Regions from separate parts of the Pseudarthrobacter sp. NPDC080039 genome, predicted to be linked through region 1. Evidence: riboswitches for the same ligand, from Rfam matches in the RefSeq annotation. Region 1 holds a riboswitch; each other region holds the start of a gene.

Region 1 (10,432 bases):
CCAAGCAGTTGCAGGTGCTGCTGGTGGTTCCCGGTTTCGCGCTGGCCTATGCAGTGGCGGGGCCGGGCAGGTTGCCCCGGCGGCTGCTCCGGCTGGGAGCTGCAGGGGCGGCCATGGTGGCCTCGGCCGGATGGTGGTTGCTGGCCGTTGAGCTGACGCCGGCCGGCATGCGGCCGTACATCGGCGGATCACAAAACAACTCCATCCTGGAACTTACCCTCGGCTACAACGGGCTGGGCCGGTTGACCGGCGAGGAGACGGGCAGCGTGGGCGGCGGCAACGGCTGGGGCATTCCCGGCCTGCTGCGGATGTTCGGCAGCGAGTTCGGTGGCCAGATCGCCTGGCTTCTGCCGTCAGCCCTGATCCTCGCGGGGGGCCTGTTGTGGGTGGGACGCCGCGCCCCCCGCACTGATGCCGTCCGTGCCTCTGTCATCATCTGGGGCTCATGGGTCCTGGTCACGGGGTTGGTGTTCAGCTTCATGGCGGGCATCATCCACCCCTACTACGCGGTGGCACTGGCACCGGGGATCGCCGGGCTGGCCGGCCTGGGCGCCGTCCTTCTGTGGCAGCACCGGCAGCAGGCCGTTGCAGCTTCCCTCCTCGCTGCAGCCGTAGCGGCAGCGGGCCTCATGGCCTTCTACCTTCTGGGTACCACGACCGCCTATGGCCCGTGGCTGCGCTGGGTGGTCCTGCTGGGAGGGCTGGCCGCCGCAGCAGGCGCAGGACTCACGAGCTTCCTGCGCCCGCGTTCCCTCCAACGGACGACGGCGGCGCTCGCCATCGCAGCGTCGCTCGCCGGACCGTTGGCCTACTCCATCACGACGGCGGCGACCGCCCATAGCGGAGCAATCGTCAGCGCGGGGCCTGTGCAGGGCTTCGGCCCCGGCGGTGCCGGCGCAGGCGGGCGCGGAGGCGCTCCTGGCGGAACCGGCGGGACCCGGCAGCCGGCCGCCCCTGGCGGCATCAGGCAACAGGGCACCTTCAGCGGCGCAGCACAGGGCGGAACCGGATTTGGCGGCGGAGCCGGCTTCGCCGGTGGCCGCGGCGGCGGCATGGGCGGGCTCCTGGGCGCGCCCACCCCGTCCGCCGACCTCGTGGCGGCGCTGAAGGACGGCGCGTCCAACTACACGTGGTCCGCAGCAGTGGTGGGTTCCAACAACGCGGCCGGTTACCAGCTGGCGACGGAACTGCCGGTGATGGCGGTCGGCGGCTTCAACGGCACCGATCCCTCGCCTACCCTGGCGGAATTCCAGGACCTGGTGGCGCAGGGGAAAATCCACTACTTCATCGCGGGTGGAACCATGCGCTCCAGCAGCGGATCCGATGCCGCTGCACAGATAGCGCAGTGGGTGGCGCACAACTTTGCGCCACAGAGCATCGGCGGCACCACGGTCTACCTGCTGGCGAGGTAACGGGCAGGTCTCCTCGCCGCATTGCGCCTGCCCCGCGAAGACGGTGCAGGCGCAATGCGGCGCGCCCGAGCGCGTGACTTCCGTTACCTAAATGTGACTTTCGCGCGATCTTCCTGTACCGTCGATTGGGTGCGGTCCGCGTTCGGGCCGCATATCCCGGGTTGACGCCAAGCTCTGCCGCTTCCCCGGATTCCCGATTGAGCAACGGCAGAGGCGGGGGACCCACCGTCCCGGGCAATGAATGCCCTTGGGGTTAAGCCAGTACGTGATCTTTCCGTACAGCCGGATGCCCTCATCCGAACCCGACAGCTAACTCCGCAGGTGTGAGAGGCGATCAATCATGTCCAAGAACAAGGCAGAAGCACGCCTGCATGCCAAGGCTAAACACCGGGCCGCGCAGCGGGCAAAGAAGACAACCCTCGGCCAGCGCGCCGGGATCCTCGCAGCATCCTGTGCGGTGCTGGTGGGGGTAGGCGCAGCAGGTCAGGCAACCAGCAGCATGACTCCGGTGTCATCCACCGGGTCCAACTCTTCCACCGCTGCGTCCGATGCCCAAATGAGTATCGAGAAAAGCGAAATCCGTTCCAACCCGGCAACGAACCCGGCTCCGGCCGCCATCAGCGTGGCACCGCAGGCGGCCGAACCAGCTCCCGCGGCCGCCCCTGCGGCACCTGCTCCCGCCCCTGCCCCACCGGCGCCGGCGCCCGCTCCCGCACCCGAGCCGGCACCCGCCGTCGCGATTAACGATCCTGCCGGTGCCCAGGCCTACGCTGCCGGCCAACTGTCCTCTTTTGGCTGGGGCCCGGACCAGATGCAGTGCCTGCAGACGCTGTGGACCAAGGAATCCGATTGGACCACCACGGCCACCAATGCCAGCAGCGGCGCATACGGCATCGTCCAGTCCCTGCCTGCCGAAAAGATGGCAACGTTCGGCGCGGACTACCTCACCAACTACCGCACCCAGATCAACTGGGGACTGGACTACATCAAGAAGAGCTACCAGTCGCCTTGCGGAGCCCTGAACTTCCACCTGGCACACAACTGGTACTAGGCACTCCCGGACCGGGGACATTCCGGCAGCTAACGGCGGGCCGCATCACCACGATGCGGGCCGCCGTTTGCCTTAAGGCGCGGCCCCCGCCCCGCCCTGCCCCGCGCCCCGGCCCGCATTCCGCCACGGGATGTACTGGACCGACCACTTATTCCCGTCCGGATCGGCGAAATACACGAAATGGCCCCAGGGAAGCACCTCGATATCACTGACGTCCACACCATTGCTCTTCAGTTGGTCGTGCGCCGCGTGGATGTCGTCGACCACCAGCTGGAGGTTGGTTCCCGTGCCGGCAGGGGCGTCAAGGAGCCCTTCGCCCATGCTGATGGAGCAGGCCGAGCCGGGCGGCGTCAGCTGCACAAAGCGGATGTTGTCGGATGGCCGCTCGTCGTAGTCCGCGTTGAAGCCCACCTTGTTGACGTAGAAGTCCTTGGCGCGGTCAACGCCCGTGACGGGAACGTACACAAGTTCGAGTTTCCAGTCCATGCGCACAGGCTAGCGGCAGGGACAGCTTCCAGAAAGGGTGAAAACTACCCTGCGATGCCGTAGAGGCGGTCACCGGCGTCACCGAGGCCCGGAACGATGTAGGACTTCTCGTTGAGCTTCTCGTCGATCGAAGCCAGAACGACGTGAACGTTGGCACCGGACAGCTCCTCCTCCAGGCGGGCCAGTCCTTCCGGGGCCGCCAGCAGGCAAATGCACGTGACGTCGGACGCCCCGCGCTTGAACAGGAACTTGATGGCTTCCCGCAGGGTGCCGCCGGTGGCGAGCATGGGATCCAGGACGAAGACCTGGCGCCCGGTCAGGTCTTCCGGAAGGCGCTCCGCATAGGTGATGATGTCCAGCGTCTCCTCGTCCCGGGCCATGCCCAGGAAGCCCACCTCAGCGGTGGGGACCAGCTTGGTCATGCCCTCCAGCATTCCAAGGCCGGCGCGCAGGATGGGGACCACCAGCGGGGTGGGCTTGGTGAAGGCCGTGCCAATGGTGGTGCTGACCGGCGTCTCGATGGTCACGGGCTCCGTGCGGACCTCCCGCGTGGCCTCGTACGCCAGCAGGGTCACCAGCTCTTCCGTCAGCTGCCGGAAAACCGGCGACGGGGTGTTCTTGTCCCGCAGGACGGTGAGCTTGTGGGCGACCAGGGGGTGGTCAACAACGAGAGTGCGCATCCCCCAAAACTATCATCCGGCGCTGCCCTTCCCGGGTCCGGAGCCTCCACCCTCGTGCACTTCCTGGGCCACGACGTCCCGGACAATGGGACGGTCGAACGACGGCGCAGCGCCGGCATGCTCCCGCCTGCGGATGAGATGGAACAGCCGGTGGGCCATAATCACCACGCCCACCCAGGCAAACCCCAGCAGCCAGCCCGCCATGACGTCCGTCAGCCAGTGGTGGCCAAGGAAAACCCGGCTCAGGCCCATCGCAATGATGAAGATGGTGCCGGCCGTGATGGCGCTGACACGGACCCACATCAACTGGAACTGCAGGCAAATGAGGTACACGATCAGGCTGATCACCACTGTGGTGTTCAGCGTGTGCCCGCTGGGGAAAGAGGGCGAGTCCTCGTAAGGGGGAACGGCGTCAGCGTGGTCCGGGCGGGTACGTCCCACGAGCTTCTTGCCCAAAGTGGTGGCCGTGATGGAGGCCGCGGCAGCACCGCCCACCAGGATCAGTGGACGCCAGTTCCGGCCGAGGAAGGTCAGCCACGCAGTGAGGATGCTGGCCAGGATGGGCATGCCCACGCCGCCGCCGATGTTCGTGAAGCCGGTGACGAATGCATCCAGCCCGGGACTGCGCAGGCTTTCGGCAAAGGCCAAAGCCGGTTTGTCCAGGTTGGCAAGCCCGGCCGAGTCCACCACGTTGTCGTAGACCTCAGCTCCGAGCAGCGCCAGGGACACGATGATCACGCCGCCCACCAGGATGGTCAGCACCAGCGCCGCATAGGGTTTGAACCAAATACTTATGCGGTCCCGAAGAGTGTCCATGCTGCCTCCCGGCATCGGTAAGTAACCTGAGTATCCCCGAAACTATCATTGAGCCATGCCTTTGCCCGAAAAGAAACACGACGCCTGGATGGGCCTTGCCCTGATCGAGGCCCGCCGTGCCCTTTCCACCGAGGACGTGCCCATCGGCGCCGTGGTGATTGGGCCCGACGGCGGCGTGCTGGGTTCCGGACGCAACCAACGGGAGGAACTGGGCGACCCCACCGCCCACGCCGAGGTGGTGGCCATCAGGGAAGCAGCGGCGCGGTTACAGGAACTCGCCAGGAGCGCCGGCGGTGCGGGTGACGGTTGGCGGTTGTCCGACTGCACCTTGGTGGTCACCCTGGAACCCTGTGCCATGTGCGCCGGCGCCATCGTCCTGGCCAGGATTCCCAGGGTGGTTTTTGGCGCCTGGGACGAAAAGGCAGGCGCTGCCGGATCGGTGTTCGACATCCTCCGCGAACGGCGGCTCAACCACTGGGTTGAGGTGTATCCAGGGGTCCGCGAGGAAGAGTGCGCCCTGCTGCTGCGCGAGTTCTTTGCCAGCCACCGCAGCAGCCTCTGAAGTGGCTGCCGGCCCGGTCGTTGCGGCCCAGCGGCGGCCGGCCCGCTGTTGCGCCCGGGCCGTGCCGTCAGCCCTTCGGAGCCAGTAAGGCCAGAACCTCCTCCGCTGTCCTGCTCCAGTCAGGGAGGCGCGTCCGTGCGTCCCGGGCCGCGGCCCGCCAGTTCTCCCTGGTCTCCGGATCCTCAAACCACTGGCGCAGGACCCGGCCCAGCCGCCCGGGACTCTCCTGTCCCCCTTCGGGAAGTGGCAGGGCCGCGCCGGGAAGCCAGGGGTCGCCGTCGTCCGTTGCCAGCGTCCCGAGGCCAAGCGCTTCAACCGCTCCTGTCCCGCCCCTGACCAGCACCGGGATTCCGTGGGCCACCGACTCCGTGACCGCCATGCCGAATGCTTCATGCCGGGACACTAAAAGGCTGAGGTCCGTACGTGCCCATTCGGCTTCCAGCGCGGCGCCTGCCAGTTCACCGGTGAGCAGCACCCGCTCCCCCAGCCCGCTTGCTGTGATGGCTCCCCGCACCTCCCGCGCATAGTCGGGGTCCGCCTGGTCCGAGCCCACGAATGACGCAGTCCAAGGGAGGTCCCGCACGTGGGCCAGCCCCTCCACGGCGAGCAGTTGGTCCTTGTTGGGCAGCAGCGCTGCGACCACCAGCAGGTGTGGAGGTTTGGAGCCGGTGGCCTGAGGGGCTGGGTCGACTCCCGGGAGGGCAACGGCGGGCTGCGGAAGCCCGCGTTCCGCGAGCCGGGTTGCGGCCCACGTACTGGTGCAGATCACCCCGGCTGCCGCGCGGAGGGCACGGGCTTCGCTTTCAAGGGCCGCTCGCCCGGCACTTTCCGGAACAGGCATATGTATCAGGACCCATGCTTGCCGCCCTGCGGTGGCCGCCAGTTCCAGCTCGTCCGGGGCACCAACGGCCACCAGCCCGTCCACCAGGACCACTGCCTGCCCGGGCCCTGCCGCAGGTTCCCCTGTTCCGAGGAGGGCACCAAACCGCCGTCGTTCCCCTGCGCCGGCGTCCGGCCAGCTGCCCTCGACGGCGACGACGTCCACGTCAGCGCCGAGGGCCTGCAGGCCGGCAACCAGGCGCGCGTTGTAGACGTTGCCGCCTGAACTGTGGCGGATGTTGCCCGGAACCAGCAGGCGGATGGGGCCCATGCTCAGGTGGTGAGGTCCAGCGAATAGGTGGCCCACGCATCCGGATTCTCGCGGAGGGTGACGTCGAGTCCAGCGAGTTCAGGGCCGTCCGCGGTGTCCTTGATCCTGGCGGCTACCTTCTGCGCGATGTATTCGGCGAGGGCCTCGGTGGTGGTGAGCTTGCCGTCGAAATCCGGGTGCTCGTCCAGGTTCCGGTAGTTCAGGGCGCCCAGTACGTCCTCGATGATGGTCCCGGCGGCGCCGATGTCCAGGACGATCGCGTCTTCGTTGAGGGCACGACGGCGGAACGCCACCTCGGCGACGAAGGTTGCCCCGTGCAGGCCCTGGGCAGGACCGAACGCTTCACGGGGCAGGCTGTGGGCGATCATGAAGTGGCGGCGGACGGTCAGGCTGAACATGGTTTACCTCGGGTTTCCGGAGTTGTCGGCGGCCGGGTTGGACGCACGGCTGCTGGCGGGGTACTCAACGACGTGGCAGAGGGCTTCCAGGGTGCCGTCTGCCAGGCTTTGGACGACTTCCGGCAGGTCCTCGAAGCGGGAGGAACCGGTCAGGAAGACATCGAAAACGGGATCTTTGAGCAGCGATACGGCGAGGTCCAGGCGGTCCGCGTTGGTCCGGCGGTGGCGCCGGGCGCGGGCCACCGCGCCCACCTGGCTGGCCCTGATGGACAGCCGCCGGGCGTGGAAGTCCTCGCCGAGCGGCACTGTTACCTCACGGTTCGCGTACCAGGACATTTCGATGACGTCGCCCTCATCCCCCACCAGCTGCAGGCTGCGCTCCAGCCCTCCCTGGGATGCCGAGCAATGGAAAACGATGTCGCAATCGGCCAAGGCTTCGTCAGGGTGTGCGAAGTCCACGCCCAGGCTGTCCGCGAGCTGCTTCCTGCCGGGATCAAGGTCCACCAACTGCAGCCGCTGCAGCGGGAACGTGCGCAGCAGGGTTGCCACCATGCCGCCCACCAGGCCGGCTCCGACAACGGCAATCCGGTCCCCGAGGCGCGGCCCGGCCTCCCACAGCGCGTTGACGGCCGTTTCCACCGTGCCCGTGAGGACCGCGCGCCGGGACGGAACGCCATCCGGAATCCTGGTCAGCGACTCCACCGGAACCACGTACAGGTCCTGGTGGGGGTTGAGGCAAAAGACCCGCTGCCCCTTCCACTCGTCGGGCCCCTCCTCCACGACGCCCACCGAGAGGTAGCCAAACTTCACGGGACCGGGAAACTGCCCCTGCTGGTGCGGGGCCCGCATCCGTTCCGCCACGCGTGCCGGCACCGCGCCGGCATGGACCACCATTTCGGTGCCCTTGCTGATCCCGGAGTACAGGGCACGCACCAGCGCCTCACCCGGGCCGGGGGCGGGTACCTCTTCACCTCTGAGCTCGCCGTGCTCCTTGGCGGTGGTCCAGTATGCGGTTGCGTAGATCGGTGTCTGTGAATTTGTCATCTTGCTGATGAATCTAGCCGGACGCGCATGGACGACGAAAGTCCGGCGGCGCGTGGCGGCGTTTTGGTGAGGCTGTAACCGTGGGTCCGCCGCCGTGGGCACGAGTGCGGCGGGGGCGGCGGCCGCCCCTCGGGCACACGTGTGCTTAGCGGGTCTCCTCGAGGAACTCCCGTGAATCAGCAGGCTTCGCGCCGGAAATCCCGACCGGGGACGACATGGAACCAGATCGTTCGAAGGACGCCACCTCTGCACTTGATATCCCGCCGGGCACCCCCGGGCCTCCCTTGGCGGCCCTCCCAGTAGGCTTCTTCAGCTTCATCGCCGGCCGCTCGACCAGGTAGTACGTAAGCGTGGACAACGGGAGAGCGATGGCGAGGACCAAAAGGCCGTTGAGCGGCATTGAACGGGCGTTGGATCCGAACAGCATGTCGTGGCTGATGAGCCAAAGAAGAATCGGCAGGTGCCACAAGTAGATGCTGTAGCTGATCAATCCAGTGAAACGGAACGGGAGCCACTCCAGGACCTTCGCGGCCCTGTTGGCATTGCCGTGGCGCGACGAGGGAAGGACGACGGCGAGAAGGATGAGCGCGGCCGCAATGCCTGACATATTGCTCAGGAGCGGGCGGAGCAGCGTGAAACCCGTCAACTCAACGAGGCCTGCCGCCAGAAGCAGCACGATCTTCGAACCAGTCGATACGCGGTGGACGTCGCGGTCATGGAGCTTCGCTACGACGACGGCAGCGATCATCCCGTATCCGAATAGGTCCGCTTGGCCCAGGACGCTGCGGAGGAGGACCGCTGTCCAGTTTTGCCCGAACGCGAAATCACCGGCTGCGGCCGGCGAAAGTCCGAGGGTCGCTTTGTACCCCCAGAGGGTCACGCCAACACCGAGGGCAATCATCCCAACCGGAAAACCAAAAAGCACCGCAGTCTTACTGGCACCTCGTCGGATCAACCGTGCTGACCATATGGCGATCAGGGCCAGGATGATATAGAAGCTCACCTCAGCAGTGAGCGACCATGAAACGGGAAGCCCGGTCATCACGAAGGAAGGGATCAGCATCTGCACCAGCGCGAGATTCGCCAGGATCTGCACCGGGTCCGTAATCCTGCCTATATTGTCCGGGCCCAGCCCGTGCGTGCTGCCCTTGATAAAGGCCGCCGCGAAGATGAGACCCGTGACAACGAAGATGACCACGTATGCCGGGTAGATGCGCAGCAGCCTGTTCCGGGCGTACCGGCGGATGGACGGGAGCGTCTTGTCCTCCATGAGCGTGGTGACAAAAGGCCGAAAAAGCAGGAACCCCGAAAGCACAAAGAAGAGCGTCAATCCTTGGTCCAACAGCGTGAGCAAGATACTGACGGGTCCGATCAGCACCTGGTAGGAAGCTCCAAGTCCCAGGTGATAGAGGAGGACTGAGATGGCCGCTATTCCCCTGAGCCCTTCAATGCCTGCGAGGCGGCGCCCCCAAGACGGGCGTACTTTGGTGATACTTTCCTGCATGCTGAAGCTCCCCGAAACGTCGCTTGGTCTCCGCCGGGCGTCCGCCAACCGACCGCACCAAATTCTAACGGACTTCGACGTATCCTCTGTCCTGTGCGGAGCCGGGTCGTAGGCCTTTCACGCGGTCGCCCACAACGCCCTCGCCCCCGGCGCAGCCACGTTTTGGGGATGGAGGCCTTGCTCCGGTACCCTATTCAGGTTGGTGACGTGTCCGAGCGGCCGAAGGTGCAACACTCGAAATGTTGTTTGGTGTAAAAGCCAACGTGGGTTCAAATCCCACCGTCACCGCCAAGTAGAAAGGCCCCGGTTCCCTTGTAGATCAAAGGAACCGGGGCCTTTTGCTGTACGGGGAGCGGCAATGATTGCGTGTTGTGGCAGGTGTAGCCACCATTGAAATGTGGGAGTGAAGGGCTGGCATGGCCGGCTGGCCATTGCGCTGTCCCTAATGGTCCTTCCAGGTGGAACAGCAGGGTGCTCATACGAATACGACGAACCTGTCCGCGCGTCGGCTGCCCATCCCGCGCCGGCGGCGGAGTCCCCAGCGCCATCCATCGATCCCCTGGTCCTTGAACGGGAAGTCAGGAATTACCGTGAGCTGGACCGGCTGTTAAAGGCAGTGCCGGGCCCGGCCCTCCTTTTTGAGGAGGGGCCGCTGGACGGCCCGGTCAGGGGATTTGGCACCGTGGCGGAGGTACCGGCGGCGGGACGGTACACCGTCACGGCAGCCTGTGCCGGCGCCTCCGGCGCGACGGTGTCCGTTGGGCAGGAGCATCCCGGTGCAGCTTTCCACCCCGCGGAGCTCACACTGGATTGCACGGCCGTAACAACACTGATTATCGAACTTGACCAGGGGTACGTCTTCGCGCACCTGGTGCTTCCGACCCCGGGCGATACGCCGTGGACAGGAGCAGTGGGCGGAGTACGCGTGACAGGGTAAGGCTGCCGGCCGGACAAAAGCCCCTGGCGCCCATGGCCGCACCAGGGAAGGCTGGGCCCTGAGACCGAACGGCGGACTTCCGCTCCTGGCAGGAACCCCGCAGGCAAGGCAGGAGGTTTGCGATGGCTGTGCAGCCACAGCATGGACTGCCGCCGCTGCACGCGGGCGTCTTCATCAACCCCCTCATGCCGGCCCCTCGAAACGCACCGCGATTCGCCGACCTGGGGTCCTCTCTTATGTGGGGTGCAGCGTTCGGGGTGATTGGCGCCGTCGTGCTTTTGGCCCAAAGAAGCCCCTCGCGGAGGACGACGTGAACGGCGAACCACCACGGGAACACGGCACCGAACCAGTCCTGTGGGCAGCGCGGCGTTTCACCGAGGCTTATGGCCGGG
Region 2 (10,432 bases), on a different contig from region 1:
CGCCGCAGGCCTTTGCCTACACCCTGCACTTGACCATGTGCCTGGTGATTCTCACCTTCCTTCGCGGAAGCCCGGCCGCCTGGGTGGTGTCGCTCGAGCAGAGGCTGGCAACCCGGTTCTCCAAATCCGCGCCGGAACCTGAAGAGACCAGGTCCTTCAGCGGCCGCCAGCAGGCACTGGCAGTGGCTGCCGTCCTGGTCCTGCAGGCGATGATCGTCATGAGCCACCAGTTGACGCCCTACCTGGCCATCCTGGGGTTGTTCCCGCTCTTCATCGCCCTCTACTTTAAGCCCGCGTGGCTCGCCCCGGCGCTCCTGTTGATGGCCTTGCTCTACCTCCTTCCCAACGCGGAGTTCGTGAAGGAAAAGTACGGCCTGCTGAGCGGCTTCGATTTCCTGGCGAACGCCGGCTACAAGAGCGTGGCCGGCGGACCCGGACCGTCCCTCCTGTCCGGCCGGTGGCTGGCCAGGGAGGCGCTGGCCCTGTCCCTGTTTACTGCCCTGCTTGCCGGGTTGGGCTTCCTCCGCAACTTCCTTCGCGGCCACGTCCGCACCACCCTCCTCGTGGGGACGCTCGCGGCAACACCCATCATTGGGCTGTTCGGAACGTCCTACGGCGGGGAAGGCAGGCTTCGGGTCTTCATGTTTGCCCTTCCGTGGCTCTCCATCGGCGCAGCCTGGCTCTTCTGGTCCGGCACGCGCCCCGGCAGGAAGGCGGTTGTGGGGGCAGCGTCTGCGATCTCGGTAATGGCGGTGCTCTTTACCACCGTGTATTTCCAGAACGAGGCCAACGTACGGGTACCGGCGGCAGACGTGGCTGCCAGCCGCTGGCTGGATTCGAACGTCCAGCGCGGTGACGCCGTGGTGGAGACCAACTACCACCTGCCGCTGCTCATCGGCTCGCACTACTCCTTCTTCCTCCGCAGCGGCCAAATGGTTTCCGTTGCACCGAAGCTGCACAGCGCGGGCCCGCCCTTTACGGGTGACGACATGCTTGCCTACGTTGACAAGACCCGGGCCGCCGCCAAGCTGAGGCCCTCGGACCGCATCTTCGTGGTGGTCTCCGACCTGCAGCAGCGCACGTCCACCGGCGTTCTCCGGAAGTTCCCCACGGATGTCCTCGTCCCGCTTGAGCATGACCTGAACGTCGCACGGGGCACCGAGCTGGTTTTTGAAAACAAGTCTGTGAGGATTTACGAGGTTACCCGTGCTGACTGGGGAAAATAGGGGACGGGTGTACCAGCTGTCGCTGATCACCGTGACGTCGTTGTCCATCGTCGGGGCTGTCCTGCTGGCGCTTCAGGGGGACTCCTCCAGGGTCACCGAAGCGCCCAGGGGGAACCTGCCCTCGTGGCGCCAGACGATGGTCCAGGACTTCGATGTACCTGCTCCTTTGGGAGCCGTGGGCCAGGTGTACGGCCCCGACATGAGAGGTTATGCCGGGTTTTCCGATTCCTCGGGCTATGGCACGTATACCCCCGACGATGTCCTTTCGGTACACGACGGCTACCTGGACTTCTACCTCCACTATTCGAATAACAGGCCCCGGGTGGCCAGCGCCATACCGTTCGGTTACACCGGCCAGACCTATGGAAGATACTCTGTGCGGTTCCGCTATGACTCCATCCCGGGCTACAAGATCGCGTTCCTCCTGTGGCCTGCCAGCGACAACTGGAACGAGGGGGAAATCGATTGGCCGGAAGGGGGCCTGGACGGATCCCTCTACGGGAACTCCGCGATCAGGGGGACCCGGACGTCCAACGGCATGCAGTTTGATCCCGGTGACCGGAAATACTCTTCGTCCAGCCCGGGCCAGTGGCATGTAGCCACCATCGAATGGAAGCCCGGCCTGGTGCAGTGGTTCCTGGATGACCAACTGGTGGACCAGACAACCAAACCCAAAGGCGTACCCCATACGCCAATGCGCTGGACTCTCCAGGTGGAAACGGCCGACGACGCCACCAGTACTTTTCCCGCGACGGACGTTGCCGGGCACATACAGGTCGATTGGGTGGTGCAGTATGCGTACACACGGTAAACAAGGCTGTGGCCGCCGCTGCGGCTGGAACCGGTTCGGGGGATTGCACCATGGATACGGCAAGTGACCTGCCCGTTCCCCGGGAGCCGGGGAACGCCTCCCGTACAGTCGGGGACGCGGCGCCGGGAAGCGACCAGATCCATCCCGTGGTGGCTAAAGCGTTCCGGGTCCTCGACGCGGCAGGGCTGCCATGGCTCCTGGTCCGGGGCTGGGACGATCTGGCCCTGCCCCGGGGAGACGTGGACATCCTCGTGGACAGCCGGCTCCTTCCCCGGCTGGACGCCTTGATGGCGGACGCGGGGTTCTGCCGCGTCGTGGCCTGGGGCCATGGCAGCCACAGATTCTACTTCTGCTACTCCGCGGACGCAGGCGCGTGGATCAAGCTCGACATTGTCTCGGCCTTGGCGTTCGGCCCCCGCCAGCAGTGGCGTACGTCCTGGGCACCCCGGTGCCTTCGGCGCCGGGTCCGCCATGGCTCCTGCTGGGTGCCGGACCCGTCAGACCAGGCGTGGCTGCTGCTGCTGCACCTTTTCATGGACAAGGGCGGCGTCGCGCAGGAGCGTCAGGAGGGCGCCCGGGCGGCTGCCAGGGTGGCGGCCGACGGCGGCAGGATGGCGGAGTCGGTCAGGCGCAGGGTGGGTGCGGGGCTGGCGACCGACATGTTGAACCTGGTCCTGGCAGGACGGTTCGAGGAAGCGCCCGCCATTGCGGCCCGGATGAGGGCATCCTGGAGTGGCAGTTTCAGCTCCAGGTTCATATCAGCAGTCAACGGAACGTTGAGGCACGCCGGTGCCCGGGTGCAGGGGCACACTCCCTTGTTGGGCGTCATGGCTCCGGACGGGGCCGGTAAAACCACACTGTTGAACGGCCTGCATGCCGACGTTCCCCTGCCCACCAAGTACGTGTACATGGGCCTGTGGGGGGCGGGGCCGTGGGATGCCGTGCTCAACCGGATACCGGGCGGACGAACGGCCAAGAAGGTTTACCGGCTGGTGCGGGGCGGCCTCCTGGCCAGGTTCTACCGGGCCATGGGCAAGGTGGTGCTGATGGATCGCGTGGCGTATGACGCCTTGCTCGGCGGCTCCTCCCGCGGTCCGCTTGCGGCGATCAGCAATGCGCTCGCCCTGGCCGTGATCCCCGCCCCTGATGTCCTTCTGGTGCTCGATGTCCCCGGCGACGTCATGTTTGAGCGGAAGGGCGAACACAGCCCGGAGGTCCTGGAATCGTGGCGGAACGACTACCTCGAGTTGGCCGGCCGGCTCCCCGCCAGCAGGGTGGTCGATGCAGCCCAGCCGGCGGACGTGGTGCAGCGCGTCGCAACCGGCATCGTGTGGGAAATTTTCGCAGGCGGCGCCCAAAAAGCAACAGGTGGCACCCCTCCACCGCCGGCCTCGGCTGCCAGCCGGCTGCCCCAGGCCGGTCCCGCCCCGGAAGCCGTCGCAGGGGAGGCCCTCGCCCTGCATCTTTGGCGGTTCCTGGACTGGCGGTTCCTCCTTCCCGTCCTGCAGCCGCGCGCGCTTGGTTTCGGCGGGAGCCTCAGCCCCGAGGCGCAGGCGGCCCTGCGGCTGCTGGACCCGGAAGCCGTGCGCCTGGCGGACCCGGAAACCGTAGCCGGCGGCAGGACGTGCGACGTGGTGCTGCTCGCCTCGCCCGGCCGTGGCCAGCTTGACAGTGCAGGACTGGCATTGGAGCCCGGAGGCTGGATCTGCGTCGAAGCCAGCCGGTCCCTTCTCCAGCGCTCGGGTCCGCGCACGCTGAGGGGCTGGAAGAGGACGCTGGAACGCCGGGGGTACCGGGACATTGCCCTTTACTGGAACGCACCCAACCGCCAGCGCACTGCACGGCTGGTTCCGGTGCAGTCCCGCGTGTCCATCCGCGACACCCTCGGTTTGCGGAAAGATGTGCGTTTCGGGGCGCTGAAAGCTGCGGCGGTCCATACTGCACTGGCCCTGCGCGTCTTCGACCTCCTGGTGCCGGAGGGCACCATCACGGGGCGCCGGCCCGAAGGGAAGGAGCAGCCGTGAATTTCGTGGACCAGTTCCTGCAAGACCACTATAACGAGTTGGCCCTTGACGGGTACGGCCTGGGGAAGCGCTGGGAGACGCTGCTCCTGACGCCGCGCTTTGCGACCTCACGGCATGTAGTGGCCCTGATCTTCCCTGCCCGGCACACCGAGCCGGCCCTGGTGGTAAAGGTGCCCCGCCAGCCCGGCGACAACACCGGAGTCCGCCGTGAGGCTGCCATGCTGGCCCAACTCTCTGCCGTCGTCGACAGCCCGGGCGCTGGTGTTCCCCGGCTGGTGGGGATCCGGGACATGGGTGCCTACACGGTCCTCGTCGAAACCGCCCTGACCGGGACGCCCCTCGACCCCAGGGCAGTGGCGGCGGACCTTTCCTCCGCCGTAGCCACCGGAACCGAGTTCGTCGGGGCACTTCCCTGCACCCGTCCCGCCGCGGACAACGTGGACTGGTACCAGCGCACGGTCAGGGATCCGCTGGCGGCGCTCGAGGCCTTGTCCGGGCAGGATGCGCAGACCTGTGAACTGGTTGAGCGCACGCACGCCGTCCTCGGGCCTCTTCAGCGCGCGCAACTGCCCGCGGTGATCGAACACGGCGACCTGAGCCACCCCAACCTGCTGGTTAAGCCTGGCGCTCCCCTGCAGGTCATGGATTGGGAACGTTCCCTTACCGGCGGTGTCCCCGGGCACGACCTGGTGTTCTATCTGCAGTACTTAAGCGAGTCCAGTGAACAGGCGTTCGTGAGGGAGGCCCAGCTTGCTGCCTTCGACAAGGCGTTTGGCCACGGCGGTTGGGCGCATGGGCCGCTGTCACTCCACCTGGGAATGAGGGGAGTGGACGAATCACTGTTTCCCCTGCTGGTCATCGCAACCTGGGCCCGGTCCACGGCAACGCTCGCTGACCGCCTGGCGCAGGAAGCCGCACCTGGGCTTTCACAGGGCAACGAGAAAGTGCGCGCCACCCTCCTGGCGGACAGGGACTTCTGGCTGTGGCGGCATGCCCTGGACGCCGCCTAGGGCAAAACCGCAGGACGTGGGAAGCCTCAGGATGACCGGCCCTCTGCGTCGTCCGGCGTTTTCGGGTGGTGCCTGAAAAGGCCGAGTATCTCATCGTGCAGGTCCCGGTAGCCGAAGCGCAGCACAGCGTACGCCACCGCTATGCCGGCAACCACCATGGCAATCAGGGTGGGGACAGGGCCCAGCGCATGCCGGGCCAGGTTCAGAAGCCCCACCAGGGCGACTCCGGCGCCGCACAGCAGGCCGGGGGCGGCGGCCCGCATCAAGCGCCGCACCCTGGTTCCCATCACCTTGGCCGCCACAGCCTGCATGCCGAACGCAAAGACCACGGCGACCACCATCTGGGCGCACGCGACCCCCACTATGCCCCAGCGGGTGGCGAAGACCAGCGCCGGGAGGAGGACGGCAAGCCGGACCACGGAGATCCAGATGGAGAGCCCGGGCCTGCCAAGGGCTTTGTAGACATCATTGGCACCCGCGCCCAGGGACCGGGCCGCCGCGTACAGCGCGAGGAAGACCAGCGGGGTAACCGAGTCATCCCACCGCTGCCCGAACAGGACCGGCACCAGGACCGGTGCCACCACGGCGAGTCCCACTCCTGCCGTAATGCCGTACAGCGCCTGGACAGTGACGCTCTTCAAGTACCCGTCGCGCAGCCGCTGCCGGTCGCCGCGGACCTGCGTATACAGGGGAAACAGGACGGTGGAAAGTACAAAGAACACATTGAGGATCAGTGCTTCGGGCAGGCGGAAGGCAAGGGTGTAAAGGCCCAGCGCGTTGGCGCCAAGCATGATGCCGATGACCAGGTAGTCGACGTCGAAGATCGCCCTGGCCAGCATGGTGCTGCCTGCGACGGGAGCGCCGAAGCGGACATTCTCGGCAATGGCGCTCCTGCTCACGCGCCAGATCTGCCAGGGAGCCTCGTGACGGACCAGGAACCAGCAGGTGGCGGCGTAGGCCACCGATCCTGCGGCTGTTCCCACCGCGAGTGACCAGGCCCCGTGGCCGGTGAAGGCCAGGTAAAGGGTCACCGCTCCCATGGTCGCGGCGCGCAGCACCGGAGCGGCCGTCAGCTGCCGGAACTTGAGGTCGCGGCGCATGATCGCCTCGGGGACGGCTCCGCAAGCGGTGGCCAGCACGGAAACTCCAAGGACCTGTACCAGCGGAGCCACACCGTCCAGCCCGACGAGATCCTCCACGGTGTCCGCCGCAAGCACCGCCGCAACGGCCAGGACCGCCCCCAGGGTGACGGACAGCAGGAGGGCCGAGCGCGCTATGACCTGCGTCCTGGGCAGGTAGACCAGGGCCTGGCCCACGCCGGCGTCGGCAATGGTCTCCGCGTATGCCATAAGTACCAGCGCAAGGGCGACGAGGCCATATTCCGCGGGCGACAGCAGCCGAGCGAGCACCACCGTGGTCACCAGGACGATCACCCTGCCCGAGGCGAAGGCCAGCCCCTGCCACAGGGCTCCCCGGACCCCTTTGCGTTCCAGTTCCCCCGGCGCGTACGTCACGGTTGCCCGTTCGTCGGCGAAAGCCGGCCGGCCGGGGATGGGGAGGCCGCGGCCTCCCGTACTTCCGCCAGGTATTCGCCGGCCACGGTGTCCCATGACCGGACCTCTCCTGCCGGACCTCTCGCCGGAACGGCTGCAGGAGTCCCCTGCGGCAGTTCCGGCGCGGTGAGAAGTTCCACTATCCTGCGGACAAGCCGGTCCCGGCTGCCTTCCACGGTCATCAGCGGGTGCGCGGGCAGTTCCCTGGCCGCCACCGGGGTGGCCACCACGGGCAGCCCTGCAGCGAGGGCTTCCAGCACGGAGTTGCGGATGCCCACGCCATGTTCGTCGGGGAAGACTGCCACGTCCGACCCGTGGAAGACGTCCAGGATGGAGGGAACGTTTGCCAGGACGTCCACCCGCGGGCCGGCCAGTGCCTGGACCGCCGGTGTGGGCCGGCGCCCCGCGATGACAAACCGGGTGTTCGGAACTTCCTGCCACACCCGCGGCGCGATCGTCTTTACCAGAACGGTGGCGCTGTCCACGTTCGGGGCGTAATTCAGGCTGCCGGCAAAGCACACGACGGGTGTGCCACGCTCACGGCGGGTGCGGCTCCCCACCGCAGTTCCGTTGGGGATGCTCCTCACCGGGCGGCCCAGTTTTGCCGCCCACACGGCGGCATCCTGTGCCCCGACGGTCAGGAGGCGTGCCCGCACCGGCAGTTGCCGTTCAGCCCGTGCCGCCAGTTGTTCACGCAGCCGGTAGGCGGGCCGGAGCGTGTGCGCAATGGCGGTGTCCATGCCGGCGCGGATGGACCAGGGATCCACTGTTTGCAGCACAACGGGCCCGGACACCTCGTGGGACAGGAAAAGGGCGTGGGGGCCGTGGATGAGGGTGGCGTCCCTGCCTTGCGACAAACGTGCGGCTGCCGCGCGGGCGGAAGGGGTGTCACGGCGGTGCTTCCCCAGCCCCGCCAGGCCCCCCAGGGAGCGGACAAAGGCTGAAAGTTCTTCCCGGGGGGCCAGTTCGTAGACGGAGTCGCAGCGATCCCTGATTTCTGCAGGTACGGGGACCGGGCCGGAAAAAGTCAGCAGGGTGACGGCAACTTCTGCCGGAAGGTGCAGGATGACCTCGTACGGAATCATCGAGCTTCCGTCCCCAAGTTCCGGATCCCGGTTGGGCACGCTTTCCGTCACGTACAGGAGCCTCATTGCAAGAGTGTAATGGATCACACTTCCCATGGAGCGGTTGCTTTAGGCAACCTTGAGGAAAGCCGCGGGAAAGGGGGCGACGGCGGGAGGTCCCGCCGTCGCCCCCCTCACCCGGTGGTAAGGGGCCGGCTACTGCCAGGCGCGCACGTAGTCCACCAGGACCTGGGACTGGGGTCCGTAGGCGGGGTTGGTGGATGAGGCACCCACATTCAGGACGATGTACTGAGGGGCATTGCCGTCATTGGTGGGATAGGACTTAACTTTGACGCCGTCAAAATACACGTCCGACGAGTTGGCCATCCGGTGCAGCCCGAACGTGTGGTACTCGTTGGCCCAGTTGCCGCCGACGCCACCCTGGTTCTGCGAGCCGGACGACGAGTGGTAGTTAACGGTCATCTTGGCCTGGAGTACCTCGGCGATGTCATTCTCGCCGGTGGCGGGCCAGGACTGTCCCGTGGTCCAGAAGGCGGGCCAGTTGTAGAGCCCGTTGCCGTTGCCCGGGAATTTGATGCGTGCCTCGACATAGCCGGTGGTGAACTGGAAGCCGCTGCCGGCACCGCCCTTGGGGTTGGTGGACACGAGGGCGCCGGACGTGGAAGAGCTGAGCCCCAGGACAAGGTTCCCGTTGGCCACCGAAACGTTGGAGGGGCTGGTGGAGACTTTGTTCATGGTGCCGCAGCCGGGCGAGAACCAGCAGCTGGCCCACTTGGCGCTGTCCAGGCCGTTTCCGTTGAACTCGTCCGCGAAGGTCATGGTCCAGTTGCCGGGAACGCCGGTCGGCATCGGGGTGCCGCTGTTTGCCAGCTGCGCCGCGGCGGGCGCCACGGCGATGGGGGAGTCGCCCGCGGGAGCCGGCCCGGCAGGTGCCGCCGCCGGGGCGGAGGGCTGGGCCGGGGAGGGTGCGGGTGCCGGAGGGGCCTCGACTGCGGGGGCGGGAGCCGGTGCGGCGGAGGGGGGAGCAGTCGCAGTTTGCGGCGTTGCTTCACTGCCGGTGCCGGCGGCGCTGGCCACTCGGGCCACGTCCGCCGTGTCATTGCCCTGGGCAAGGCCGAGGCCAAGGGACGCAGCGCCAAGGAGTGCGGCGGCGAGTCCGGCCGTGAGGGGCAAAGGCAGCCGGCTCACTTTTCGCTTGGCCGCCGGCATTGGCGGGGTGGCGGTGGCAGGGGCGGTTTCATTTTGATAACGGTGCGCCGGGTTCGCGCTGCTTTTAAGGAATGCGGGCATGGGGTTTTACCTCTCAACGCCTGCGGAGTTAGCTGTCGGGTTCGGATGAGGCCATCCGGCCGCCTGGATGCGGCTTCACCCCGAGGGCAGGCGTAAGCCAGGCCCGTGACACTCGGGTCCCCCGCCTCTGCCTGGAAACTTGGTGGATCACGGAGGCGGCAGAGCTGGGCGTCCTCCGGGATTGAGGCCGGCTGGGGGCGGCCCCCCATGACCGTACACGACACGCCGGCGAAAATCACAATTAGGTAACGGGCCTCACGTCCTGGTGTACCGCTCAAGGGGTATCGCTTTCCCGGACGTGACGGGCGGCGGGTTATCCACATAGCCCGGCCAGGGACGCCGCGGCAGGCATCACGGGACTAGCCTTGAGTCAAGCGCGAATCGCCTATCGGGTCCAAATGCACTAGGATATTGAAGTCTGTGCTGCGTCCTGCCCCCGTTCCGGAGGCGAGGCATTGCATGGAATCGCAAATGAACCTCCTGTTACGGAAATGCCGTAACCGCTTAGCCCAAAGGAGGTGGGTTCACATATGCGTCCTTACGAATTGATGGTAATCATCGACCCCGAGGTCGAAGAGCGTACCGTTGAGCCGTCGCTTCAGAAGTTCCTGAACGTCATCACCAACGATGGTGGAACCATCGAGAAGGTTGACATCTGGGGCCGTCGCCGTCTGGCTTACGACATCAAGAAGAAGTCCGAAGGTATCTACGCCGTGGTGAACTTCACTGCCAAGCCGGAGACCGCCAAGGAACTTGACCGCCAGCTGTCTCTTAACGAGACCATCATGCGCACCAAGATCACCCGCCCCGAAGAGCAGAAGGTTGTTGCTGAGTAATTCAGCAATGGTCCTCATTCTTTACCCCGCAGGAAACGCACTCTTCACCCAGGATCGAACAAGGAGGCAGTAGATGGCAGGCGAGACCACCATTACGGTCATCGGTAACCTCACCAATGACCCGGAATTGCGGTTCACACCGTCGGGTTCCGCAGTAGCGAACTTCACCATTGCTTCCACCCCCCGTACCTTTGATCGCCAGTCCAACGAGTGGAAGGACGGGGAGACCCTGTTCCTCCGCGCCGCGGTGTGGCGTGAAGCAGCCGAGAACGTTGCCGAATCCCTGACCAAGGGAATGCGCGTTATCGTGACCGGCCGCCTGAAGAGCCGTTCCTACGAAACAAAAGAAGGCGAAAAGCGCACCGTTATCGAGCTTGAGGTCGACGAAATCGGCCCCAGCCTGCGCTACGCAAATGCCAAGGTCAACCGTACCCAGCGCTCCGGCGGCCAAGGTGGCGGCGGCTTCGGCGGTGGCGGCGGCGGTGGCTTCGGAGGCGGCAACTCTGGTGGAAACCAGGGCGGCAACTCCGGTGGAGGCTGGGGCGGCGGCAACCAGCAGGCTGCACAGGACGATCCCTGGGCCACGCCCGGTGTGTC
Region 3 (10,432 bases), on a different contig from region 1:
TTCCGCACCAGGGAATGCACGCCGCCTAATCAGTGGCGTGCACGTCCTTCGCGTCCATGATCCTGTAGGCGTACCCCTGTTCGGCCAGGAACCTTTGGCGCTTGGCAGCGAAGTCCTGGTCCAGGGTGTCCCGTGCCACCAGGGAGTAGAACCGAGCGGCGCGGCCGTCCTTTTTGGGCCGCAGCAGCCGGCCCAATCTCTGCGCCTCTTCCTGCCTGGACCCAAAGGAACCTGAGACCTGGATGGCCACGGAGGCCTCAGGCAGGTCGATGGAGAAGTTGGCCACCTTGGACACCACGAGTGTCTGCAGCTCGCCCGCGCGGAACGCGTCAAACAGCTTCTGCCGCACCTTGACGGACGTGTCGCCCTTGATCACCGGCGCGTCCAGGCGCTCGCCGAGTTCGTCCAGCTGGTCGATGTATTGCCCGATCACCAGCAACTGCTCACCGGCGTGCCGGGCCACCAGCTGCTCCACCACCTGGGTCTTGGATTCCGAGGTGGCGCACAGCCTGTATTTGTCCGCGTCGTCGGCCATGGCATAGGCAACCCGCTCATCCTGCGGCAGATCGACGCGGACCTCCACGCAATCCGCCGGCGCGATGTAGCCCTGGGACTCGATGTCCTTCCAGGGCGCGTCATACCGCTTGGGCCCGATCAGGCTGAAGACCTCGCCTTCCCGGCCGTCCTCCCGGACCAGGGTGGCGGTCAGTCCGAGCCGCCGGCGCGCCTGCAGGTCCGCAGTCATCCGGAAAATGGGGGCCGGCAGGAGGTGGACCTCGTCGTAGATGATCAGTCCCCAATCGTGCCCGTCCACGAGTTCAAGGTGCGGGTAGATCCCGCCGCGCTTGGTGGTGAGGACCTGGTACGTGGCGATCGTCACCGGGCGGACCTCCTTCAGGGCACCGGAGTACTCGCCAACTTCGTCTTCGGTGAGGGACGTCCGGCGGAGCAGTTCATCCTTCCACTGCCGGGCCGCCACCGTGTTGGTGACCAGGATCAGGGTGGTGGTGGAGCCGGTGGCCATGGCCGCGGCCCCCACCAGGGTCTTCCCTGCACCGCAGGGGAGCACCACCACCCCGCTGCCGCCGGCCCAGAAGTTTTCGCTGGCAAGGCGCTGGTACGGGCGCAGTGCCCACCCGTCCTCGTTGAGGGATATCAGGTGCGGGGTGCCGTCCACGTAGCCGGCCAGGTCCTCCGCCGGCCAGCCCAGTTTCAGCAGCAGTTGCTTGAGCTGCCCGCGCTGTGAGGCGTGGACCACCACCGTCTCGCCGTCGATCCTTGGTCCGAGCAGCGGCGCGATCTTCTTGGCCCGGATGACTTCCTCCAGCACGGGATAGTCATCGGTGCGCATGACCAGGCCGTGCCTCGGGTCCTTTTCGAGGCGCAGCCGGCCGTAACGGGACATGGTTTCGGCCACGTCCACCAGGAGCGAATGCGGCACGGGAAAACGGGAGTACTTCAGGAGTGCGTCCAGCACCTTTTCCGCGTCCAGTCCGGCGGCCCTGGCATTCCAAAGGCCCAGCGGGGTCAGGCGGTAGCTGTGCATGTGCTCGGGGGCCCGCTCCAGTTCCGCGAACGGCGCGATGGCGTGCCGCGCCTCGGTGGCCAGTTCGTGGTCCACCTCGAGGAGGATGGTCTTGTCGCTCTGGACGATCAGGGGTCCGTCGGTCACGCGGGGGATTCCTTTACTGGTGCAGTTCCTCTGCAGCCTCGATGTCGATGATGCGGTGGACGGACAGGACCCGTTCGGTGTCCCGGGCAGGATCGAACACGCGGACGCGGCCGCCGCTCACAGATAACGGAACAACGATCTCCAGGCTGGCATTCCCCAGGTTGTCCACCACGTTCATCTGGATCCGCTGCTTGAGCCGGATGGCCCTCTGCAGGGCCTCAAGCCCCAGCTGGGTGGCTGCCTCGCTGCCGGCCCCCGCGCCAGGGGAATGCCCGACGGCGCCGCCCGCCCTGCGGAGGACGTCCAACTGGGCTTCAACATCCTCGGCCGGGGGCGCCATCCGCGGGGCGGTATAGACCGGGCGGAGGTTCTCCCGGGGTGCCGACTGGTGGCGGAGCTGCCCGGGAGTCCCAGGGCCATCGACGGAGGGGGACAGGCCCAAGTTGCGGAGCGCGGCGGCAAGTTCACGGGGCTGGGCGGTGGACGTGACCACCGTCGGGGCGAGCATGGCCAGGCCAAGCTGGGCAGCTTTGGGCCCCGCCACGAGGTCCCGGAGCGCGGCCTCGTCCTCACTCTGGATGAAGCTGACGGACTGTCCCACACGGAGCCTGCCGTGCCGGGACGCGGTGTCTTCCACGAGGTATTCCAGCGGCTGCGGAACGGCGGTGGCCGAGTGTTCGCGGAGGAACGCCAGGAGTCCGCCGGCATCGTAGCCGTGGTCCAGTGCCCGCTTGATCGACTCGGCGGAGAAACGGTAGATGGTGGCCGGGCCTTGTCCTTCGGCATCGGCCATCACCAGGAGCTTCTCCGTCAGTTCGGGGGAGAGGTAGCCCGGGGCCACCGCGGTCAGGTCCGCCTGCAGGAGCACATGGTTGAGGGCAGCGGGCAGGTGTTCGCCCAAAATGGCCAGGGCGGCGTCGGGATCGTCTGCGGCGAAGGCGCTGCCCAGCTGGCTCAGGGCGCCCGACCCCACCAGGCCCAGCATTTCGGCTTCGGAAAGGACGCCGCGGATCAGGGAACTGAAGCGCCGCGCCATCCGCGGCTGGGACCATTCCGCGCGCTGCAGGACGGCGGCGGCATCAAGGACGGGTGCGGCGCCGTCCCCCTCAGCCGCTTCCCGGGTCAGCTCGTCCAGGATCTCAAGGATGCGCTTGCGGACCACGGGGGCGTCGGGCCGCTGCGCGCCGGCGGACAGCGCCGGGATGGTCGTGCCCGAGGCGGACCTGCCGGCTGGGGCCCCGGGGGCCGGGTTTACCGGTTGGCCCACCATCGATGGCACGCGTTCGCTCGCCAGCCAGGCGTTCACCAGCCACAGCCATTGTTCCTGCCGCGGAAGCACCAGCCACTCGAGTTGCGGCGGCTGCACCCACGACGAGGAGTCGACGTCCAGGTGGATCAGACCGGCCAGGCCGCACAGTTCCAGCAGGCGGCCCACCGTTGCCTGCTCAACCCGCAGAATGTCCGCCAGCCGGCGCAACTCACGGACACCCACGCCGCCGGTGCGCAGCGTCGGCAGTGGGTGCCCTGCAACGGCGTGAAGCAGTTCGGACACCAGCCGCAGGGTTTCCGAGATTGCGCTCAGGGCCGCGTTCCGGCGCAGTGCCGCGGTGGTCCGGCCGAGCTCCGGAACCGGCGGTGCAAGGGTGAAGTCGTCAATGATCGCGCCGCCGCGAAGGGCAAGTCCCACGCTGTGCGGCAGTTCCACATGGGCCGCGTCCAGCGGCACCAGCAGTCCGCGGGCAAGGAGCCAGTCAATGGGCCCGACGTCGGCCCCTTCCGACGTGACCGATGCCTTGCGTTGCGCCTGGGGGACCGCACCCATGGCCCAGTTCCGGAACTTGGCAAGCAGCGCCGCCGTGCGCTCCGGAGCGTGGGCGAGGATGTCCTGCAGTGCCGCCGGAGAGGACGTCCAGTGCTGCAGCGACAGCGCGGCTTCCATGGGGGTGGTGGCGTTATGGACGGCAAATCCGGTGCGGTGCAGTTCCGAGACCAGCTGTACTGCCCGCTGCGCGAACGCCGGCTGCAGGCGGACCAGTTCCGTGTAGCTGCGGCCCAAGCCGGCAGGGTAGATGCCCACCACGTCCTTGAGGGAGCCCACGGGCAGGTAGAAGCGCTGCCCGGCGGAAGTGGAAGGGGTGCCGTGCGGGGGAGCGGCCGGATGTACCAGGGCAAGCTCCTGCAGGGTCCGCAGGATCTCCTCGATGACGGCCAGGGACGAACCGCGGATCAGGTGGTGCAGGCCCTCCGCGGAGGTGCTGTGCCCGGTGTCGGTGTTGGTGCACAGGTGCAGGGTTTCCAGGACCTGCATCTGTGGCCGGTTGAGCCGCTCAAGCGCCCGCTGGACGCTGACCCGGGAAGTGGCGCGTGCGGCCAGGGCGGCGAAGTCCGGAACAGAGGGGGAAATCAGGTCCGGCCGCGCGGCGAAGAGGGCACGCAGCGAATCGTCGGTGCGTGCCTCCAGGTCCTTGCCGAGCGCACGAATAAGGGACATCAGTCCAACGTTACCGCTGCCCGGCCCTTCCGGACCGGCGCCGGGCTGCCACACCGTCCAGGACCAGCAGGAGCATCAGGATGAAGGCCACCGGCAGTCCGTAGAGGGCGGCATAGGTGATCCACGTCGGGGCCGCGGACCCGGCGAACGCAAGGGCCATGACGGTTCCCACGGCCACAAGGGAAAGCACGGCAATAACAGCGGCAAGGACCATCAGCGGCCGCCGGTAACGCAAGGAGGTCATGGTCGTAACGCTACAGCGGCCAGGTGGCTGCCAGCGAAGCCGGGCCTGCGGGCGGGGGCTGCGTGCCTTGCGCCTGGGGCGGAACAATGCCTTCGGAAGCATGAACTGGGCACGCGGCAGGATAACCTTGAAGGATACAGACCAACACGGTTTGCGCGTGCCATACCTTGAACCCGCACAACAATGCGGATGCGGTGGCAGGCGGCCGTGTCTCATGACAGAACGAAGAAGGTTGATTACGTGCCTACCGGCAAGGTCAAGTGGTATGACAAGGATAAGGGCTTTGGGTTCCTGGCGGGGGAAGACGGCCAGGAGGTATTCCTGCCGAAGTCGTCGCTGCCCGAGGGCGTAACGGAGTTGAAGGCCGGAACCCGGGTGGAGTTTGGCGTGGCGGATGGCCGCAAGGGGGCCCAGGCGCTGGGCCTGCGGGTGCTGGACAAGACCCCGTCCATTGCCAAGGCCAAGCGCCCCAGCGCCAAGGACCTCGCTCCGCTGGTGCAGGACCTGGTGACCGTCCTGGACAACCTTTCCGGGACCCTGTCCAAGGGCAAGTACCCGGATGGCAACAAGGGCAAGGCCATCGCGGCCGCCCTGCGCAAGGTTGCCGACGAGCTGGACGTCTAAGCGCCGATGAATCCCCAATCTGACCAGCCGGGCACGCCAGTGCAGGAGCAGGGTGCCAAGACTCCGCCCAAGCGCAAGGCAGGCGTGCCGGTCTGGCGTACGGGCAAACCGGACGCCTTCCTGGCCGCTGCGGTTGATGCTGCCCGGACCGCGGTGGAAAGCATCACGCCCGCCGCCACGGTCGGAGCGCACCTGGCTGCCAAGAGCGAAGGGGACCGGCTGGTCACCCACCTGTTCGAGTCCCGGTTGCCCGGTTACGCCGGCTGGCAGTGGTACGCGGTACTGACCCGCAACTCGCGCTCCAAGGTGGTCACGGTCAACGAGCTGGGCCTGCTCCCGTCCGAGGATTCCATCCTTGCGCCGGAGTGGGTGCCGTGGGCTGAACGCGTCCGACCCGAGGACGAGCAGCAGCAGGAACCCGAGGACGGACAGCAGGAAGAATCCTCCGCAGTGGGAGATGGGTCTGCGGACGAAGGGCGGTCCGACGACGGCGCGGAGCCTTCGGACGGGGCAAGGACTTCCTGACCACACGCAAACGGCGCCGCCCGGGACCAACCCGGGCGGCGCCGTCGTACGTTAACCGGCTGCTACTTGCGCAGTTCGCCCACCACATAGTCGATGCTGGCCAGCAGAGCCGACACGTCGTCGGGCTCGATGGCCACGAAGGTGGCGATGCGCAGCTGGTTGCGGCCCAGCTTGCGGTAGGGCTCGGTGTCCACGATGCCGTTGGTGCGCAGGACCTTCGCCACGGTGGCAGCATCCACCGATTCGTCGAAGTCGATGGTGGCAATGACGTTGGAGCGTTCCTCGGGCTTGGCCACGAACGGGGCGGCAAATTCGGACGCTTCCGCCCAGCTGTAGATCCGGCCGGCCGAATCGGCGGTGCGGGCCGCCGCAAAGTCCAGGCCGCCGCTTGCGTTCAGCCACTGGACCTGGGCGTCCAGGGTTACCAGGGTGGACAGCGAAGGCGTGTTGTAGGTCTGGTTCAGGCGGGAATTGTCGATGGCCGTCTGGAGGTCCAGGAAGTCCGGGATCCAGCGGCCGCCGGCTTTGATGCGGGCGGCGCGATCCAGGGCGGCGGGGGAGAAGAGGCCGAGCCACAGGCCGCCGTCTGAGGCGAAATTCTTCTGGGGCGCGAAGTAGTAGACATCGCTTTGGGCAACGTCCACGTCCAGGCCGCCGGCAGCCGAGGTGGCATCAATCAGGACCAGCGAGCCCTCGTCGGCTCCGGACACCCGCCGGACCGGGGCGGCAACGCCCGTTGAGGTCTCATTCTGCGGCCAGGCGTAGACGTCCACGCCGGACTCCGCCTGGGCTGCGGGCCGCGTGCCCGGTTCGGACTTGATGATGGACGATGCGTCCAGGAAGGGTGCCTTGTTGGTGGCTGCAGCGAACTTCGACCCGAACTCGCCAAAGGACAGGTGCTGGGCTTTCTTCTCCACGAGGCCGAAGCTCGCGACATCCCAGAACGCGGTGGAGCCGCCAACGCCGAGGACCACCTCGTAGCCCTCCGGGGCGCGGAAGAACTGGCTCAATCCTTCACGGATGGACCCCACCAGGTTCTTCACCGGTGCCTGGCGGTGGGAGGTGCCCAGAATGGTCTTGGATGCTGCGGCCAGGGCATCGATCTGTTCCTGCCGGACCTTTGACGGGCCGGCCCCAAACCGCCCGTCTTTAGGCAGGAGGTTGGCAGGGATCGTGATGCTGGTGTCGCTCACAGGTGCTCCAATTCGGCAGGGACGGGGGCTTTGGTCCGGACGGTCTGGTGAAGGGTTGCCGTCGGCGGCGGCTGCGCTGTTGGCCCTCCCATTCTGCCTGAATAGTCGCGGCGCGCGGGAACCGGCTGCTTCAAAGTCCAGACACTGAGACAGGACACCCTCGGCTATTCGGAGTAAGTCAAAATAGGCTAAGCTTTTCCCCGGACTACCTCGCGGGAACAGGCGGTACGGTGGGACAACGCAAGGTACTGCGCTCGAGGAGCTGAGCTGGATGACGGATCTGATCGACACTACGGAGATGTACCTCAGGACCATCCTGGAGCTTGAGGAAGAGAACATCGTTGCCCTGCGGGCCCGTATCGCCGAGCGTCTGCGCCACTCCGGGCCCACGGTTTCCCAGACCATCGGCAGGATGGAACGTGACGGACTCGTGGTGGTCTCCGGCGACAGGCACCTGGAACTGACGGACACGGGCCGCAAGCGGGCCACCGAGGTAATGCGGAAGCACAGGTTGGCCGAACGCCTGCTTGCCGACGTCATTGGTCTGGACTGGGCCTACGTCCACGACGAGGCCTGCCGCTGGGAGCACGTCATGAGCGAGCGGGTGGAGCGGCGGATCTACGAGATGCTGGACCGGCCCACTGAGTCTCCGTACGGCAATCCCATTCCGGGGCTCGCAGCCCTCGGCGGACAACCGGGACCCGGCTTTGCCGATGGCGCCATCAGCCTCGTGGAAGCGATGAAGAACTACGGCCCTGCCTCCGGGGTAACCATCAGCCGGCTGGCCGAACCGATCCAGGTGGAGCCGGAACTGCTGGCACAACTGGACGAAGGTGGCATCCGGCCCGGCGCTGCCGTGGCGCTTGAGCGTGTAGGCGACTACATCTCCGTCCGGGTGCCGGGTATTGAAGGCGCACTGGAACTCCCGCCGGAGGTCGCAGCCCATGTTTTCGTCGCCGTCCGCCAGTCCTGACCGGGGCAGTTCATACCCCGTGACAGCCCTTCCACGCAAAGATAACGGAATTGTTACCTAGGGTCTTTAGCCCCTATAGTGGAAGCAATCGTTGATACTTAAGCGTTACCTGATCCGGAGCCGAGCTCTGCCAGCGGATCAGGTGAACGAGTCGTAACTGGCAGAGGCGGGGGAACCACAACCGGCAGCGGGGGACTGCCTTGGGGTGAAGTCCGTCAGCAGCAAGCCTCTCCAGTGAAGGATTCTTCCGGGAATACCCCTGTGCCGAAGCTTGCCGGTGGCGGGCCGGGTCTTTGATCTCTCTGACCCGAATCCGACAGCTAACTCCGCAGGCTTCTCCAGAGAGGAACCCTTCTTGACCACGCAGACCCCCAGGGGACGCCGCCGCGCGGCCGGCCCCCCTTCGGCAGCCCGGATTGTCGAAGGTGCCGCAACGGAGCGCCCCCGCGACCTCCACCGCGATGCCCGGCGCAGGCGGGGTCCGTTCCGGCAGATGACGGAGTTTGCCGCCGCCAGCGGCATAGGCCAGAAGGCCGGGATTGCCCTTGCCGCCACCGGTCTAGCCCTGACAGTCGCCATGCCCGCCACGAGTCCGGTTATGGCGACGGATGCGGCCGGCTCCGCCCCCCTGGCGGCATCGTCGGTCAGTCCGCAACCCCAGATTTCCGCGGATATTGGCGCTCAAATCGATTTCAGCCGCTCTGCAGTGGTGACCCAGGCGGACCCGGACGGGAAGCTCAAGCAGCTCCTCAGCGCCCAGTCGGCCGGCTCCGTGACCCGCGCGGCTTCCGCCGGCACGCTCTCGGCACCGCTCGCCTCGCTTGTGACCGCCTCCCCCTTCGGTTACCGGGTCAGCCCCATTACCGGAGGCGCCGGCGACTTCCACCGCGGGCAGGACTTCGTGGCCCAATGCGGGACGCCTGTTATGGCTGCCGCAACGGGAACCGTGACTTTCGCAGGCTGGCACCAGTTCGGCGGCGGAAACCGTGTGGTCATAGACCACGGCAACGGGCTGGAGACCACCTACAACCACCTGTCGTCCTTCAACGTCAAGGTGGGGCAGACCGTGTCCAGGGGAGACGTTGTGGCCCTGAGTGGTACCACAGGCGCCTCCACGGGATGCCATCTGCACTTTGAGGTCCAGGTGAACGGCGAAGTGGTCGATCCGATGGGTTGGCTGTAACCGTATGATTGCCAACTCTCAGATCCGGGTAACGTGCCGTGACCTGAATGTGACATTCAAGCAGAACTCCTGTACCGTCTAACTTGCGTCAACTTTTCCGAAGTTGACGCTCTTGAGTGGATTGCCTAACTCTGCCACCGCTCAAGGTCCGTTCGCATTTCATCGTCTGGCAGGGGCGGGGGAACCAATTTTTGGCCTTCTCTCCAGAAGGCCTTGGGGTTAAGTCACAAGCTTCCCAGGAAGCTTGTGACCGGGTGACTCCCATCCGAATCCGACAGCTCACCTCGCAGGCATTGGGAGAGGCTACCTTCGTGTCTTCACGCCATCATTCTGCGCGCCACCGTGCCCAAACGGTGCGCACCAACCCCTTGGATGCCGTATCCAGGGCCATGACTGCAAACGCCGGAACCGTAGGGCGCCAGGCTGCCGTTGTGGCCGCCGCATCGGGCCTGGTTCTGAGCATGGGCCTGCCGGCCACTGCAGCTGACACCACTGCCGGTGTCTCCGCTTCCACCGAGTCCGGTTCGGCGCAGACGTCGCTCGCCGTGACCGCCGCCCCCACCGCCACGGTTTCCTTTGAACGGCCCACCGTCAAGACCACCGCTGCTCCGGCTCCCGAGCCCCAGGTCGCCGTGCAGGAAGCTGCCCCCGCAGCCCAGCCGGCTGCGGGTGCAAAGGTCACGGCAGCCGTTGCCACCGGCTCTGCTCCTGCCGCACAGCCTTCCGCCAGCGGCAAGGGTGCTGCCATCCTGGCCGCGGCCTACGCCCAGCTGGGCGTGATGCAGGACTGCACCATGCTGGTCACCAACTCCCTGGCCGCCGTCGGAATCCACTTCCACGACTGGCCTGCCGGTTACCTCTCCCTGGGCCGCACGGTCAGTGCAGCCGAGGCGCAGCCGGGCGACCTCATCTACTACGCCAACGGCGGCTCCGGAATGGCCCACATCGCTGTGTACGCCGGTAACGGCATGGCTGTCCACGGCGGCTTCAACGGAAACCAGACCGTGGTGTTCAGCGCCAACGTCGGTTCCGGCCCCGTCTTCATCCGCGTTTCCTAATAGCTAACCCCCGTTCGGGACGCGCCGGCATGCCCCCAAGATGCCGGCGGGTCCAACTCCCTCTGCCCGGCCACAGCCGCCTGAGGAAAAACGAAAGAGAGAACTGATGACGACTCGTGCTACCGCACGGCACCGCGCCGAGGTCACCAAAACCAACTCAATCGCTGTTATCGCCAAGGCTGTCACCGACAACGCCGGCGGAATGGGCCGTCAGGCCGCTGTGATTGCCGCCGCTTCCGGTCTGGTCCTGACCAGCGGCATCGCCGCAAATGCCGCTGATGCCAACGCCAAGCGTGATTCCGCGCCGGCGTCCGCCATGGAAGTTGAATCCGCCGTCGACGCGCCGATTTCTGCGGCTTCCACCATCGCCATCAGCTTCGAGAAGCCGGCTGTGACCACGACGCCGGCTCCCGTCGCTGAGCCCGAGCCCCAGGTTGCGGTGCAGGAAGCTGCCCCCGCAGCCCAGCCG

The links. Region 1 has a riboswitch for cyclic di-AMP ahead of AB0313_RS12795 (hypothetical protein). Riboswitches for the same ligand answer to the same signal wherever they lie in the genome.
Region 2: it holds a riboswitch for cyclic di-AMP, as region 1 does, so the genes downstream of both, AB0313_RS10620 (glycoside hydrolase family 16 protein) here and AB0313_RS12795 (hypothetical protein) in region 1, are expected to answer to the same signal.
Region 3: it holds a riboswitch for cyclic di-AMP, as region 1 does, so the genes downstream of both, AB0313_RS13525 (NlpC/P60 family protein) here and AB0313_RS12795 (hypothetical protein) in region 1, are expected to answer to the same signal.

What each region holds. Positions count from the first base shown of each region.
Region 1 covers NZ_JBFBKY010000010.1:26,020-36,451, reverse strand. The annotation lists gene AB0313_RS12800 (glycosyltransferase family 39 protein) at 1-1,412, shown strand, start outside; cyclic di-AMP (ydaO/yuaA leader) riboswitch at 1,586-1,747, shown strand; gene AB0313_RS12795 (hypothetical protein) at 1,753-2,463, shown strand; gene AB0313_RS12790 (glyoxalase superfamily protein) at 2,536-2,949, opposite strand; gene upp (uracil phosphoribosyltransferase) at 2,994-3,629, opposite strand; gene AB0313_RS12780 (phosphatase PAP2 family protein) at 3,642-4,445, opposite strand; gene AB0313_RS12775 (nucleoside deaminase) at 4,501-5,007, shown strand; gene AB0313_RS12770 (glycosyltransferase family 4 protein) at 5,075-6,193, opposite strand; gene AB0313_RS12765 (6-carboxytetrahydropterin synthase) at 6,160-6,555, opposite strand; gene AB0313_RS12760 (dehydrogenase) at 6,559-7,599, opposite strand; gene AB0313_RS12755 (acyltransferase) at 7,745-9,103, opposite strand; tRNA gene AB0313_RS12750 (tRNA-Ser) at 9,305-9,394, shown strand; gene AB0313_RS12745 (hypothetical protein) at 9,507-10,040, shown strand; gene AB0313_RS12740 (alpha/beta hydrolase) at 10,351-10,432, shown strand, end outside.
Region 2 covers NZ_JBFBKY010000007.1:124,581-135,012, reverse strand. The annotation lists gene AB0313_RS10650 (hypothetical protein) at 1-1,226, shown strand, start outside; gene AB0313_RS10645 (glycoside hydrolase family 16 protein) at 1,234-2,037, shown strand; gene AB0313_RS10640 (hypothetical protein) at 2,088-4,061, shown strand; gene AB0313_RS10635 (aminoglycoside phosphotransferase family protein) at 4,058-5,071, shown strand; gene AB0313_RS10630 (lipopolysaccharide biosynthesis protein) at 5,098-6,585, opposite strand; gene AB0313_RS10625 (glycosyltransferase) at 6,582-7,760, opposite strand; gene AB0313_RS10620 (glycoside hydrolase family 16 protein) at 7,905-8,999, opposite strand; cyclic di-AMP (ydaO/yuaA leader) riboswitch at 9,005-9,154, opposite strand; gene rpsF (30S ribosomal protein S6) at 9,530-9,835, shown strand; gene AB0313_RS10610 (single-stranded DNA-binding protein) at 9,909-10,432, shown strand, end outside.
Region 3 covers NZ_JBFBKY010000011.1:83,796-94,227, reverse strand. The annotation lists gene AB0313_RS13565 (DNA repair helicase XPB) at 26-1,672, opposite strand; gene AB0313_RS13560 (helicase-associated domain-containing protein) at 1,686-4,163, opposite strand; gene AB0313_RS13555 (hypothetical protein) at 4,174-4,407, opposite strand; gene AB0313_RS13550 (cold shock domain-containing protein) at 4,648-5,031, shown strand; gene AB0313_RS13545 (DUF3027 domain-containing protein) at 5,038-5,556, shown strand; gene serC (phosphoserine transaminase) at 5,619-6,749, opposite strand; gene AB0313_RS13535 (metal-dependent transcriptional regulator) at 7,021-7,722, shown strand; cyclic di-AMP (ydaO/yuaA leader) riboswitch at 7,831-8,073, shown strand; gene AB0313_RS13530 (peptidoglycan DD-metalloendopeptidase family protein) at 8,078-8,905, shown strand; cyclic di-AMP (ydaO/yuaA leader) riboswitch at 9,018-9,212, shown strand; gene AB0313_RS13525 (NlpC/P60 family protein) at 9,295-9,963, shown strand; gene AB0313_RS13520 (NlpC/P60 family protein) at 10,070-10,432, shown strand, end outside.